2 regions of the Haemophilus parainfluenzae ATCC 33392 genome follow, and region 2 is predicted to be linked to the other one. Evidence: riboswitches for the same ligand, from Rfam matches in the RefSeq annotation. Region 2 holds a riboswitch; the other holds the start of a gene.

Region 1 (7,745 bases), 860 kb from region 2:
CCTTGCCCCGCATCCACGCCTTTTGCTTGCCAGTCTTCACCTGCAATCGCCGCAAGTTCGCCAGCGTTACCTCGAATTAGGGCAAATTTTACTTCCGCCAATAACTGACGGACTGTTTCTTGTCGGTAACGAGTGGCGCCCACTCCAACCGGGTCAAGCACGACAGGAATTCCTATAGAATTAGCCGTTTTACCCGCTAGTAACATAGCATCTCGTTCTTTACCTATGAGAGTACCGATATTGATGGCTAATGCTTGGCTGATTTTCGGTATTTCAACCATTTCTTCAATATTAGCAGACATCAATGGTGATGCTCCTAAAGCGAGCAAACCATTGGCGCTAAAATTTGCCGCAACAATATTGGTAATATTATGAATCAATGGATTCTGTTCACGAATTTTTGATAAATAAACTGATTTCATTTTACCCCTCCATTTTTATGCTAAATCCAATCCCATTTGCCAAAATCCGATTTCCATTCGAGTGGCAGTGGTAAAAATCTGTTGAATATTAGTTAACTGAGAATCATTAAGTGGCTCACAAAGTGCGGTAAGAAAATCAACCGTTTCTTGTGCCGCTTGTTGATATTCAGGCGATGAATATGCGTCAATCCATGCTTGATAAGGATTGCTTGGTAGTTTTGGATAATTTTCTGTGATGTAGCGGGCGACTTGTGCGTAACCTAAAGCACAAGGCGTAACGGCTGCATATAGCTCTGGTAAGCCGCCCGTCATTCCACAATCAAGCAAGTAGCGTGTATAGGAAATGCATGCCGCACTTTCTGGTGTTTGGAATATTTCCTGCTCACTGATTTTCCATTGACGACAGTAATCCAAATGTAATTGGATTTCTTGGCAAAGAATGTCGAGCGTTTTACGTGGCATTTCCATATCAGTGAAATTTTTTGCCTTGAAGACGCCCAAGGCAAAAGCACGGCTGTAATGGAAAAGATAGATGTAATCTTGTTTTAAATAGTGTTGAAAACAAGCTTTTGGCAAGGTGCCTTTTGCAAGTTGTTGCACAAATTCATGCTCAACATATTGCTTCCAATAAGGTTGCGCTTGCTGAATGAGTTGTTCAATCATCATTTTCCCTTACTGTAATTCGACAGCATAGTCTTTCAATTCAAGTGCTTTTGGAATCAAGCCTTTCTGATGCATAAATTCCGCCATTTGTTGATAACGTTTGGTATCTAATTGGTGAGGTTTGGTTGCTAATAAAGGCAGAGTATCTTTCCATGCTAATTGATTTAATTCCGTATTAAGTTCTTTTGGTTTATAGCTCACAAATGCTTGCCATGCGTCATTTGGGTTGTTTTGTAGGTAGGTTGTAGCTTGTTCAAGTGCGGTCAAAAAATCAGAAATTTTTTTAGAAGCAAGACTGTTTTTGTTAGCCACTAAAATCAATTCATCATAAGCCGGCACACCATATTGTTCTGGGAAAAATGCTAGGCCTTCTTGTTTTTCTAAATGGATCTGATTCAGTTCGAAATTACGGAATGCTCCGATGACAGCATCGACTTGTCCCGTTAAAAGAGAAGGGGAAAGTGACCAATTCACATTTACTAATTTTACGTCTTGATTGCTGAGTCCAATAGAGCGAAGCATTGTGTCGAGCAACACATCTTCAAAACCACTAACTGAATAGCCTACTTTTTTACCTTTCAGATCGGCAAGTGTTTTAATGTTGCTATTTTTAAGTACCACAACACTATTTAATGGGCTGGAAATCAGAGAGCCGACACGCACTAAAGGCAATCCTTCTGCGACTTGTTGATAAAGTTGAGGTTGATAATTAATGGCTAAATCCACTTTTCCTGCTGCAACTAATTTAGGCGGTAATGATGGATCAGCAGGTTCGATAATATCGACGTCTAAGTTATTTTTTTCAAAAAAACCTTTTTGTTGTGCCACGATGATTGCTGCGTGGTCAGGATTCACATACCAATCAAGCATTAAGCTGATTTTCTCTTTTGCTAAGCTGGTAAAACTGGCGGTGAGTCCAATTAAAATACTGAAATAACGGATGATTTTCTTCATTTTTGTCTCCTTGTGTCATGAAGAGTTAAACGTGCCAAATAAAACGGCGTAGTAGCCAATCGATGCTGAAATATAAACAAAGTGAAATTGCCACTAATATCAGCAACGCGGCAAACATTAAATCCACCTGCATACGAGCGTTGGCGTGGATCATTAAATAGCCAAGCCCTTCAGATGAACCCACCCATTCTCCGATTACAGCGCCAATTGGGGCGACAGAAACGGCAATACGAAACCCCGATGCAAATGCGGGTAAAGCGGCTGGTAAACGTACTTTAAGTAATAAACGCCAAGGGGATGGTTTGAATGTTTTGGCGAGATCAATCCAAGCTTGAGGCGTATTGCGTAAGCCATCGTAACAAGCTGCCGTTACAGGGAAATAGATAATGAGAATAGCCATAACAATTTTTGATGGCATTCCATAACCTAGCCAAAGTACGAGTATCGGAGCGATAGCAAAAACAGGAATTGCTTGAGAAATCACTAAAATTGGTAACAGTAAGGACGATGTTTTAGGCGAAAAAGAGAGTAATAGGGCTGATGACAATCCAAAAAGAAAACCCAGTAGCAGCCCTAAGCCAATTTCAATTAAGGTGATTAGTGTATGTTGCCAAAGTAGTTCTGAATGAGAAGTTAATTGCAGCCATACAGCTTGCGGAGAAGGAAATATGTAATGGGGAAAATCACCGAATACACCAATAAGTAGCCAAAGACAAAGCAATATAATTCCAATAAAGAGCGGTTTAAGAAGGCTAAGTTTCATCTTTTTCCCTCTAATAACTCGTTCAATAATTGCTGTTGGAGCATCCACAAATTGTTTTGGTTTAGATCTCGTGGTGCTTTACCTTCAGGTTTTATGACATCGGATAATGCTGATTGATTAGGCTGCGGTGAACGTAATACAAAAATACGTTGGCTTAAGCGTAATGCTTCTTGAGGATCATGGGTAACTAATAACACTGATTTATTTTTTAATAGTTCATAGGCCAAGTTTTGTAATTGGTAACGACTAATCGCATCAAGGGCAGAGAATGGTTCATCAAGTAAAACTAAATCAGCGTTTTGCATTAATACTCGAGCGAGAGCCACTCTTTGTTTTTGCCCTCCAGATAATTGAGCACAGCTTTTATGAAGATGTTCTGACATGCCCACTTGTTCAAGTAATACTTTGGCTTGAATGGTGGTTTTTGCAGATTTATTTCCAAATAGTACGTTTTCTAATTGGACGTTATCAACAATTGAAAGCCAAGGATAAAGGGTATCTTTTTGTGGTAACCATGACACTCGAATATTTGGATGTGAGATGATATTGCCTTGGATTTTCCCTTGTATATCAAGCCCTGCAATTAATCTCAAAAGCGTTGATTTACCTACACCAGAGCAGCCAAGTAAACTGACCCATTCATTCGGTAAAAGGGTTAAATCAAGGTGTTCAAATAGTACTTGCTCTCCAAAAGCAAGACTAAGATCCTGAATATGCACCATAGCATTAACCTAAGGATTAACGACTCAAGGTAACGATATAAAAGGAATGAAAATTGGTATGAAGAATAAGAAAGTATTTTGGCATATTAGTTTCCTACGTCAGTGCTAACTGTTTCAGGTTCACGGGTATCATCTCAGCCACCTTGTGGCACCCCGACTAAAATTTGAAAGGATTTTATATCGCAATTAAGAATAAAACAATAGGAAATGACATTAACTTTAGTTTAGTTTTTTTGTTTAGTCCTCGAGAGTCAATTTAAACAATGAAAATAATAAGTTAAATTATATACTCACTTTTCAAGTGTTATATTCAAATTTCTAGGAATTACATCTTATCTTGTAAAGTAAGACAACAAAAGTATTTATAATAAAAAACTAGATTCTCTATAAGCATATAATATATTATTAACCTTTCAATTTGCTTTCCCATAAGTTGCCGGATCATAAAAAATTCTGTCATCATGAATATCCCCTTGAATTCAAAGCCTTTCAAAGGTTTTAGTGTTTCAAGTGATAATATTTTTTCTACAGAAAAGTTATACCATCATCAATCTTGAGTGTACTTTTCTCATCATAAAGGAGAAACTATGTTAAGTTATCGCCACAGTTTTCATGCTGGCAACCACGCAGATGTGCTTAAACACATTGTATTAATGCTGATTCTAGAAAATCTTTCACTAAAAGAAAAAGGCTTCTACTATCTTGATACCCATTCAGGAGTCGGTCGTTATCGTTTAAGCTCAAATGAATCAGAAAAGACGGGCGAATATAAAGAAGGAATAGGCAGACTTTGGGAAAGAACAGATTTACCCGAAGAAATTACTCGCTATGTGGAAATTATTAAGAAGCTCAATTATGGCGGCAAAGAATTACGCTATTATGCTGGGTCGCCAATGATTGCCGCCCAATTATTGCGTTCACAAGATCGCGCTTTGCTCACCGAATTACATCCGAGCGATTTTCCATTATTGCGCAATAATTTCAAAGAATTTAAGAATATCACCACAAAATCAGAAAATGGTTTCCAACAACTCAAAGCCACGCTTCCACCAAAAGAGCGCCGTGGTTTAGTGCTTATTGATCCACCTTATGAATTAAAAGAAGATTATGATTTGGTGGTGAAAGCGATAGAAGAAGGTTATAAACGCTTTGCGACAGGCACTTATGCCATTTGGTATCCAGTGGTTCTACGCCAACAAACAAAACGCATATTTAAAGGATTAGAAGCGACGGGAATTCGTAAAATATTGAAATTTGAATTGGCAGTTCGCCCTGATAGCGATCAACGTGGTATGACCGCAAGTGGAATGGTGGTGATTAACCCGCCTTGGCAATTAGAACAGCAAATGAAAGCTATTTTGCCTTATTTGACCCAAACTCTTGTCCCTGAAGGTACGGGAAGTTGGACAGTGGAATGGATTGTGCCGGAATAATCCATTCCAAAATCTCGGTCAAAACGACCGCGCTTTTAAATTTTAATTTTATTGGAATACAACACTAAACAAAGTGCAATAACCATAATTAAAATCGCGCCTGCGAATAAGATGGTATCAACGGAGCTCTCATGATTCACGATAATCAGGCGCAACATGGCGGTAATCCCCGCATAAATAAAATATCGCAAAGGAAAGTGATAGCCACTTTTAAAATATTGCACAATAAGACCAATAAAACCGAAATATAAGAAAAACATCACAGCTTGTTCAGCAACATCATAAGGCACTACACTCGATGTATTAAATACCATGATCGCTAACGTATATGTAATTTTAGCTAATGCAATAATCAATACTACAGCTAAAGCAATAAGTGAAAAACTTAATACCACTTTTAATACACCTGTAACCACGCGAGGTAGTTTTTCGAGTTCTTGAGATTCTTCCATAAAGTTCCTTTTTTGTTTTTAAATGAAGAAAGGCGCGTATTTTAAAGGAATGTGATTTCGCGGTAAATAACCAAATTTAATCAAATAAAAAAGGCAGAGATCTCTGCCTTTTCTTTTTATATAAATAAACAATTACTCATCCAAGAAACTTCTTAATGTCTCAGAACGGCTAGGATGACGTAATTTACGCAATGCTTTCGCTTCAATCTGACGAATACGCTCACGAGTTACATCAAATTGTTTACCCACTTCTTCGAGTGTATGGTCGGTATTCATATCAATACCAAAACGCATACGTAATACTTTCGCTTCACGAGGTGTTAAGCCTTCTAACACTTCATGAGTCGCTACTTTTAAGCTTTGTGCGGTTGCAGAATCTAATGGCAATTCAAGAGTTGAATCCTCAATAAAATCACCTAAATGTGAATCATCGTCATCACCGATTGGGGTTTCCATAGAAATAGGTTCTTTCGCGATTTTAAGCACTTTACGGATTTTATCTTCTGGCATCCCCATGCGTTCAGCGAGCTCTTCTGGCGTCGCCTCACGTCCCATTTCTTGTAGCATTTGACGAGAAATACGATTTAATTTGTTAATCGTTTCAATCATATGAACAGGGATACGGATTGTACGCGCTTGATCCGCGATCGAACGAGTAATTGCCTGACGAATCCACCAAGTTGCATAAGTTGAAAATTTATAACCACGACGGTATTCAAATTTATCTACTGCTTTCATCAAACCAATATTCCCTTCTTGAATTAAATCCAAGAATTGCAAACCACGGTTGGTATATTTTTTCGCAATAGAAATGACCAAACGTAAGTTAGCTTCAACCATTTCTTTTTTCGCACGGCGAGCTTTTTGTTCACCACGAGATACCGCATCGCAAATCTCACGCATTTGTTGGATGGTCAGATTAGTATGCTGTTCAATATTCGCTAAATTATCTAAAGATAAACGGATACGCTCTTCATATTTTGGTAAGCGTTTTGCCCAAGCCTTCGTGGATTTTAATGCTTTTGCTACCCACGTATCATTGCTGCCATTAGCAACAATAAGTGCCTCAAATTCATCTTTTGGCATACCCGCAATATCAACTAATACTTTCTGCAGTTGACGCTCTTCTGCACGTACTCGTTTTATCATATTTTTCATTGATAAAACAAGCACATCAAATTGTTTTGGCACTAAACGGAATTGTTTAAAAATATCTGCGAGTTGAGCAATTTGATCTTTTGCACGTTTACCACTACGTCCATGTTTTGCTATAGTCGCCAATGTTTTGGTGTGTTGCTCTCTTAAGGCCGCAAATCTTTCACGAGCAACTTCAGGATCTATGCTATTGTCAGAGTCGCTGTCATCTGAACTTGAGCTGCTATCACTTTCATCTTCCTCATCGCTCTCATCATCAACGTCTACAGCAGATTCAGCACTTTCATCTTCATCGGCAAAATGCTCATCAATATTTGCCGTTTCCTCTTCAGCAATATTTGGGTCAACAAAGCCTGTGATTAAATCAGCTAAGCGATAATTACCCGCTTCAACTTGGTCATAATGATCTAATAATTCAGTTAACGCTTCTGGGTATGCAGCAATTGCTGTCTGAACTTCATCAATCCCTTCTTCAATACGTTTTGCAATGCTGATTTCATCTTCACGGGTAAGAAGATCAACCGTTCCCATTTCACGCATATACATACGCACAGGATCGGTTGTACGGCCGATTTCAGATTCCACATTTGACAAAATCTGTGTTGCTTCTTCCACTGCATCTTCATCCGGAATCGTGTCATTCAACATCATTTCGTCACTTTCCGGCGCTTCATCAAGAACCGGAATACCCGCATCATGCTGTAAAGTCTGCAACAACTTATCGTAATACTCTGGATCGATCACATCTTCCGGAAGTAAGTCATTAATCTCCGCATAGGTTAAATAACCTTGCGTACGACCTAATTCCATAAGCTGTTCAATTTGTTCTGAATATTGCTCTGCGGTAGATTGTTGATTTTGTTCCATTTTTATTCCCGTTTTGCGTTATTTTTGGAAGATAAAAGCCCTTGTTTTGAACAGGAGATTTTACCATTGTTATGACGGATTAACTAACTGTTTTTTCTGCTCTTCTTTTCCCTTGAGCAAATTCACTAAAATTGCTCGTTCTTGGTCAGTTAAGCCTTCCGCCCTTTCTTTTGCAATCAGCATTTCAATGTCACGTTCAATCGCTTGAATATTCAATCGACGATAGTTTTGAGAGAATGCATTAATGATTTCTAAGTCATCTAATAGATGATCCCAAGAGGCTAATATTTCAAGAGGCTTACTGAATTCTGTAT
Region 2 (7,745 bases):
TATTGCATCGATTGATTCATGGGTGTATTAAGAATTTTGATCACAAATGGCAAGGCAGCCAAGGCGTTACAAACAGATACCACTACAAACAAATGTCCTGCTGAAAAATCAATATCTTGTAACCAAAGGAATAAGCCGACTGCTAAAACGATCGTCGGAATGGCTAAAATCATCATTCCACCTGTTAAAATCAAGTGAGCTAATTTAGGATGATATAACCATTGCAGTTGCCGGGAAAGTAACAATAAGAAGAATCCAAATAATACCGATAAAATCCCGGCGGTCGGTGCCATGGTTAATGAATAAGCAAGCGCCTTCCATAATTGTCGATTTTGCCAATAACCAAATAATTGGGTCGCAGACAAACCTTGGAAAATGATATTGAATAAGGGAGTTAGAATAAATAAGCACACCGAGAATAAGACAAAAACATGTCCAAATTTGACCGTACTTGAAACAGGCAAAACCCATCGATAACGTTGCGAAATCTGCGTTTCAGGTGCTTTCGTCCAATATTGTGAAAGTGAAAATAAAGCAAAACAAAACGCAAATTGTACAAGTGCAAAAAGTGCGGCTTTGGGTAAATCAAATTCAAAGAAAATGGCTTGGTAAATCGCGACTTCTAGCGTGCTGTTTTGTGGCCCTCCACCCAGTGCCAACACTATCGTAAAGCTAGTGAAACACAACATAAAAATCAGCACAAAAGCAGACACTATTTGGCTTTTCAAATAAGGCCATTCAATTAAACGGAAAAATGTGAAACCTTTAATATTCAATTGTGCCGCGAGTTGATGCTGTTCGGTCGGTACACTTTGCAAAGCCTGTAAACTCATTCGGGCTGCTAAGGGAATATTAAAAAATAAATGGGCAATGAGAATGCCGCTTAAACCATAAATGGATGGTTTCCACGAAATACCTAAAATTTGCAGCAGTTGAGTTAGCCAACCAGCAGTGCCATAAATACCAATCAAACCGAAAATAGCCAGTAATGCTGGCAAAACAAACGTGAGAGAAAAAATGCGTAAAATGAGCGATTTGCCTTTGAAATCTAAATAGAAAAAAGCACGCGCAAATAACGTTCCAATTACGCTAGAAAGCAAGGCTGACAAGAATGCCTGCCCGACACTAAAGGCGATAACTTGATGCAAATAATCGTCTTTTAAGAAATCAGATAAGGCATAATCACTTCCAACTGAAAAAACCGCAGAAAGTGAAAATCCATAGAGTAAAACGATGAAAAAAATGACCGCACTTCCGCCCAAATAATGGCGAGGACGAAAATGCGGATGTTGCAATAAGCTCATTAATACTACTTAGATAAGGCTTTTTGCCATTGATTGATCCAGCCTTTCAGCTGCTCACTTGTTACCGTTGTGGTATCTAAAATACGCATTGATTTTGCGCGAGAATTAAGCGCATCAATATGACTTTCGATATTGGTCTCTACCACGGGTAACATCACATTATTTTTAGCAATATCCGCTTGAGCTTGCGGTGAAAGTAAGAATCCTAAAAATTCATCAGCACAGGCATTATTGCGGTTAGCGACTTTTGCCGCGACTTCAACTTGTAATACGCTCCCCTCTGCAAATTCCGTTGCCACATAATTGTCTTTTTGTTCAGAAAGAATATGGTAAATCGGTGAAGTATTTACGCTTAAAACCAGATCACCTTCGCCTTTTAAGAAGGCGCCGTAAGATTCCGTCCAACCTTTTGTGACCGTGACAGTATGTTTAGAAAGGGTTTTCCAAGCATTTGCGACATCTGCTGCTGGATAAACGGCATTCATCCAAAGTAATAGACCACGTCCAATACTGCTTGTACGCGGATCTTGATATAACACTTTAAGATCTTGACGCTCAACTAATTCTTTTAAGCTCTTTGGTGGATTAGTCAGTTTATTTTTATCATAAATAAACGCGTATTGTGCATAATCGAATGGTAAGAACGTGTGATTTTCCCATTTAATGGGTAAACGTAACTGGCTTAAATCCACTTTATTTGGCTCAAAAATATTGAGTTTTTGTGCATCCTCAATTTGATAACTATCTAAACCGAGCACTACATCCGCCTTAATTTTTTTACCTTCTAGACGAACACGGTTAAACAAGGTGCCATTATTATCAAAAGCCACATAATTCAGCTTACATTGCGGGAATTGTTGTTCAAAAGCTGCTTTAACTTTTGGTCCTGCGCTCCAATCAGCACTAAATGAATCATAAGTATAAACATCTAATGTTTGAGGAGCTGCTTGTGCGAAAGCGGAAGCGGTAAAAAGTGCGGTTAAAATGGGAAGCGTTTTGTTCATTATGCGTTCTCCTTATTTTTGCATAACGAAACAGCATAATGAGATGATTAGTTTCCTACGCCAGCATTATCTGTTTCAGGTTCACGGGTATTTCTCAGCCATTAATATAGGCACCCCGACTAACGCGACGTAGTCTATCTTAAGGAAATTTAATCAACAAGTTATTTAATTTAAAAATGTTAATCCGATCACACTTTTATATCTGGTTTATCATTTTTTGAGCAAAAGAAAACCTGCTAAAAAGCAGGTTTATCTTGGTAATCTAACGCCAATTAAGCTTGATGTTTAGCCGCTACTTCGCTTAATAAAGTTTGAAGTTCGCCAGCTTGATACATTTCTAAAATAATATCACAACCACCAATTAACTCACCTTCTACCCATAATTGTGGGAAAGTTGGCCAGTTTGCATAAGCCGGTAATTCAGCACGAATATCTGGGTGTTGAAGAATATCAACATAGCCAAAAGGCACTTTGCAATTAATTAATGCTTCAGATGCACGCGCAGAGAAACCACAAGAAGGTAATTTTGGTGAACCTTTCATGTAAATTAAAATTGGATTTTCAGCGATTTGTTTTTTGATTTTGTCTAACGTTTCCATAATGTTCCTTGTTCAAATAAGTCTGAATAGGGCGCTATTCTAGCATAAGATAGAACCTGAGTGAAAGACTTGGTCTTACCAGCTTCCACCTGCTCCACCGCCGCCGAAGCCACCGCCTCCAAAGCCGCCACCAGAAGAACCGCCTCCGCCGAAGCCACCGCCAAATCCACCTCCAAAACCAGAACCGCCTCCACGGCGACGAGAAATCGTACTTTGACGAATGATTTTATTCAGTTGGTCACGTTGACTAGGACTAATATAGACTTCATCTTTGTGATATTGGAATTCACCAAATAATACAATAGCAATAAACGCCAATACCATTAAGAATGGAATGTACTTATCGAAAGCGTCTTCTTCAACTTGTGCCGCATCAAACTCGCCTTTACTTGCTGCAATAATTTGGCTTAAGCCATCATTAATACCTTGCGCATATTGGCCTTGTTTAAATTGTGGCAAAATTGCCGAACGGATGACTTGCGATAAAAAAGCATCTGGCAGTACACCTTCTAAACCTTGTCCAGTTGCGATAAAGACTTTGCGATCATCCTTCGCAATCAGCATCAACACGCCATTGTTCAGATTTTTACGTCCAATGCCCCATTTATCACCTAAAGCAAAAGTATAATCAGCAATTTCATATTCACCGGTTGTCGGAACTAAAACGACAGCGATTTGTGAACTCGTTTCTTTACTATAAGCAATCAGTTTATTTTCTAAAATTTGCTTATGTTCTGATGAAAGTGTGTTGGTGTAATCGTTTATGTAATGGAAAGGATTTGGTGCAGGCGGAAATTCTGCCGCAACAACCATTTGAGCAAAAAAAACAAGGCTAAAAACAACCGCACTTTTCATAAAAGATAAAAGCTTAGTCATTAATAATTACCTCATTAGATAATTCATTCACATCATCAGGCTGAATAGGGAAATGGCGAGATAAAATATCACTGATACGATCAATCGCATCGACAATACCTTGTGTATAAGCTTTTTGTTTAAACTGCTCAATCATTAAATCGCATTGTAACTGCCAATAAGCCACATCAACAAATTGATGAATGCCTTTATCACCTACGATTGCACAGAGATGATTTTTATATCCCACATAAATCAACACGGCATTTTGTGCCGCTGTTTTATGCATTTCCAGTTCATCAAACACTTCTAAAGCACGTTCCATTGCAGACAATTGTGCTGAAGCCTTTGGCACTTTGCGTTCAATATAAACACGTAACTCAGCCGAACTTAAGCTTTCGAGGCGACTAATCGCCGCCTCTATTTGCTTTTTATCTACCGGAATTCTGGAAAAGAATGGCATAGATAAACCTTAGTTAAAGTTTACAGTCGGTGCGTTTTCAGCGCCAGTAGCTGATTTAAAGTAAGGTTTAGCTTTAAAACCAAAAATCATTGCCGCTAATTTAGTTGGGAATTGACGTACTTTTTCATTATAAATACGCGCTGCTTCATTAAATTTATTACGAGCGACATTGATACGGTTTTCTGTACCTTCAAGTTGCGCTTGTAAGTTCATAAAGCCTTCGTTCGCTTTTAATTGTGGGTATTGTTCTACAGTAACAAGTAAACGAGATAATGCTGAGCCTACTTGATTTTGGTTTTGTTGGAATTCGTTTAATTGTTCTTCCGTTAAATTAGACGGATCAATTTTAGTTTGTGTCGCTTTTGCACGCGCTTCGATTACATTGGTTAATGTTTGTTGTTCAAAATTAGCTTGACCTTTTACAGTATTCACTAAGTTTGGAATTAAATCAGCACGACGTTGATAAGATGATTCAACATTTGCCCAAACAGAATCAATTTCAGTTTCTGCTTTTACTAAACCATTGTAGCTAGACATTAAGCCTAAACCTGCAGCAATTGCGATAATAATCAAGATAATCCACTTTTTCATTCAAAAATTCCTTCAATTTATAGGTTTAATTTATATAAGAAAAGACCTAAACCGAAGTTTAGGTCTTCTAATGCTAATCCGTTAATGGATAACTAAATAAAATTATTTAGTACCGTTAACTGCGATTTCAACACGACGGTCTGGTGCTAAACAAGCGATAAGCGCTTTACGACCTTTAACCGCGTCACAAGTAGAACCTGTAACTGGGTTAGCTTTACCGTGACCAACTGCAGAAATGTTTTGAGCTGGAACACCTTTAGCTACTAAGTAGTTAGCTACAGAGTCTGCACGACGTTGTGATAATTTTAAGTTTGGTGCATCTTTACCGATACGGTCTGTATAACCAGCAACAGCTACGTTAGCGTTGTTGATTTGAGCGATTTCACCATAGATACCGTCTAAAGTTGCTTTAGCTTGTGGTTTTAAGTTAGCTTTACCGAAAGCGAAAGTTACATCAGAGCTTAAGTTGAAAGTTTTGCTTACAACTTCAGGTGCAACAACTGGAGCAGCACCTTGACCGAAACGGTAAGATAAACCAGCGTTGATAGAACCGATCCATGGGTTGTAATCTACAGAGCTGTTCTCAGTAGCGCCAGTACGTAATTTACCTACGCGAGCTAACCATTGATATTCAAGACGTAATGCTAACTCTGGTAAAGATGGTAATGCGTATTCAAAACCAGCTGCGAATACCGGAGATACACGTAAGCTGTGCTCACCAGCACCGTGAACGCGTGCACCTTTTGCATTGTACACTTTATAGTCAGAACGAACTAATGCCGCGCCTGCACGACCGTAGAAGTCTAAACCTTCTAAAGCAGAAGTTAAACCACCTAAATCATAGCTACCTTTAACGCTTAAGTGTGCACCATGGTTAGTATGTTTGAAACGAGTAATACCATTGTGTTTGAATTTAGCACGACCAAAATCATCGTAACCTAATTCTACTGCTAAACCAAAGTTATTTTGGTTTAAAATTTGGTAACCACCAAACACACCGTAAGTAACAGAGTTACGATTGTAACCAGTACCGAAACCTAAGCTACGAGGGTTAGTAGCATCAGTGTTAGCTTTGATACCATCGTGGAAAGACGCTTGACCAGCTTTAGCACCTGCATAGAAGGTGTTTGCTTGTGGAGCTGCTTGAGCTACTGAAGCTGCTGCTAAACCAGCAACGACTAATGCGATTGCAGTTTTTTTCATTTTGATGTCCTCTATTTAGTCATCGTTATTAATAAGAAAAGTTTCCTTGTTTATTGTGAACTTTATAAAAAAGAAACACTCTAAACGTTGCTTAACTAGGGTTTTGAATTTGCCCTAACTTATCCTTTTGACAAATTCAATTCCTTTGCCATAGCCAAAGGAACGTTCAAAAGTATGGTTATTATCCTATAAAAACACCAAAGATCAAACTTTTTTTGCCCTTTTTGGTTATTTTATAGACAAACAACCCCTAAAATGAACGTTCATTCACAGAAATTGGATTAATTTTTAACCCGATTTCTATTCTAACAAAAAATATCTTTTGTTGAAATCGACTTTTTTTTGAGCTTCATATATCATCAAATTCACTTTCTTCTCTTTTATATAGGTGAGTGATTTTATGTTGCCCCGTCTTTCTAATGTATCCCAACTTAATGATGTCGTAAGTAATTATCTTCACGAACTCCAAAAACAGCATTTTGAAGGTGATATTGCCTCAAATTATGCTGATCGCTTAAGTCTTGCGACAGATAACAGTGTCTATCAACAACTTCCTCAGGCTATTTTATTCCCTAAATCTGTTGCCGATGTGGTACGCATCACCAAATTAGCCAATAAAGAGAAATATCTTCATCTAACCTTTACACCTCGCGGTGGCGGCACGGGTACCAATGGACAATCTATAAATAACAACATTATTGTCGATCTCTCTCGCCACATGACGAGCATTTTAGAGCTTAATATAGAAGAACGTTGGGTTCGCGTGCAGGCGGGCGTAGTAAAAGACCAACTCAACCAATTTTTAAAACCTCACGGATTATTCTTTGCACCAGAGCTCTCCACTAGCAATCGTGCGACCTTAGGCGGCATGGTTAATACCGATGCATCTGGTCAAGGCTCACTGCAATACGGAAAAACCTCTGATCACGTTTTAGCATTACGTTCTGTTTTGATGAATGGTGAAATATTAGATACAAGTGCGGTCAAATCCGACGATGTTTTAGAAAACTATCCACTAGCAGAAAATGGAAAAACACTACATCAAACGATTTTCCAACGTTGTAAAGAAAAGCGCGCCTCAATCATTCAAGATTTACCACAACTCAATCGCTTTCTCACCGGTTACGATCTTAAGAATGTCTTTAATAAAGATGAAAGTGAATTTAATCTCACCCGAATTTTAACAGGGTCAGAAGGTTCACTTGCGTTTATCTGCGAAGCTAAACTCAATTTATTGCCGATTCCTAAATATCGTACCTTAATTAATGTGAAGTACAGTTCATTTGATGCAGCACTTCGCAATGCGCCTTTTATGGTGAAAGCTAATGCTCTTTCCGTTGAAACCGTCGATTCCAAAGTGCTGAACCTAGCTAAGCAAGATATTATTTGGCATTCGGTAAAAGAACTTTTAACAGAAGAAGAACAAAATCCAATTCTGGGTTTAAACATTGTGGAATATGCGGGCAACAATCAAGCCAAAATCGACAGCCAAGTGACCGCACTTTGTCAGCAATTAGATGAAAAAATTGCACAAGGCAAAGATCATATTATCGGCTATCAACTTTGTTCTGACTTGCCTTCTATTGAACGTATTTACGCCATGCGTAAAAAAGCGGTGGGGCTATTGGGGAATGCGAAAGGCGCTGCCAAACCGATTCCTTTTGTGGAAGATACCTGTGTGCCACCAGAACATCTTGCGGATTACATTGCAGAGTTTAGAGCCTTA

Evidence for each region. A riboswitch is a leader RNA that binds a small molecule or an ion and turns the genes downstream of it on or off. The one in region 2 is predicted to bind thiamine pyrophosphate.
Region 1: it holds a riboswitch for thiamine pyrophosphate, as region 2 does, so the genes downstream of both, RDV53_RS02955 (ABC transporter ATP-binding protein) here and thiB (thiamine ABC transporter substrate binding subunit) in region 2, are expected to answer to the same signal.

Annotation. Positions count from the first base shown of each region.
Region 1 covers NZ_CP133470.1:602,307-610,051, forward strand. Annotated here, with positions in the region: gene thiM (hydroxyethylthiazole kinase) at 1-422, opposite strand, end outside; gene tenA (thiaminase II) at 438-1,085, opposite strand; gene RDV53_RS02945 (ABC transporter substrate-binding protein) at 1,095-2,039, opposite strand; gene RDV53_RS02950 (ABC transporter permease) at 2,065-2,802, opposite strand; gene RDV53_RS02955 (ABC transporter ATP-binding protein) at 2,799-3,524, opposite strand; TPP riboswitch at 3,599-3,690, opposite strand; gene RDV53_RS02960 (23S rRNA (adenine(2030)-N(6))-methyltransferase RlmJ) at 4,112-4,957, shown strand; gene psiE (phosphate-starvation-inducible protein PsiE) at 4,993-5,409, opposite strand; gene rpoD (RNA polymerase sigma factor RpoD) at 5,542-7,431, opposite strand; gene dnaG (DNA primase) at 7,501-7,745, opposite strand, start outside.
Region 2 covers NZ_CP133470.1:1,467,279-1,475,023, reverse strand. Annotated here, with positions in the region: gene thiP (thiamine/thiamine pyrophosphate ABC transporter permease ThiP) at 1-1,304, opposite strand, end outside; gene thiB (thiamine ABC transporter substrate binding subunit) at 1,310-2,308, opposite strand; TPP riboswitch at 2,344-2,436, opposite strand; gene grxD (Grx4 family monothiol glutaredoxin) at 2,581-2,907, opposite strand; gene RDV53_RS07230 (TPM domain-containing protein) at 2,983-3,783, opposite strand; gene RDV53_RS07225 (TPM domain-containing protein) at 3,776-4,225, opposite strand; gene RDV53_RS07220 (LemA family protein) at 4,235-4,816, opposite strand; gene ompA (porin OmpA) at 4,919-6,019, opposite strand; gene ydiJ (D-2-hydroxyglutarate dehydrogenase YdiJ) at 6,420-7,745, shown strand, end outside.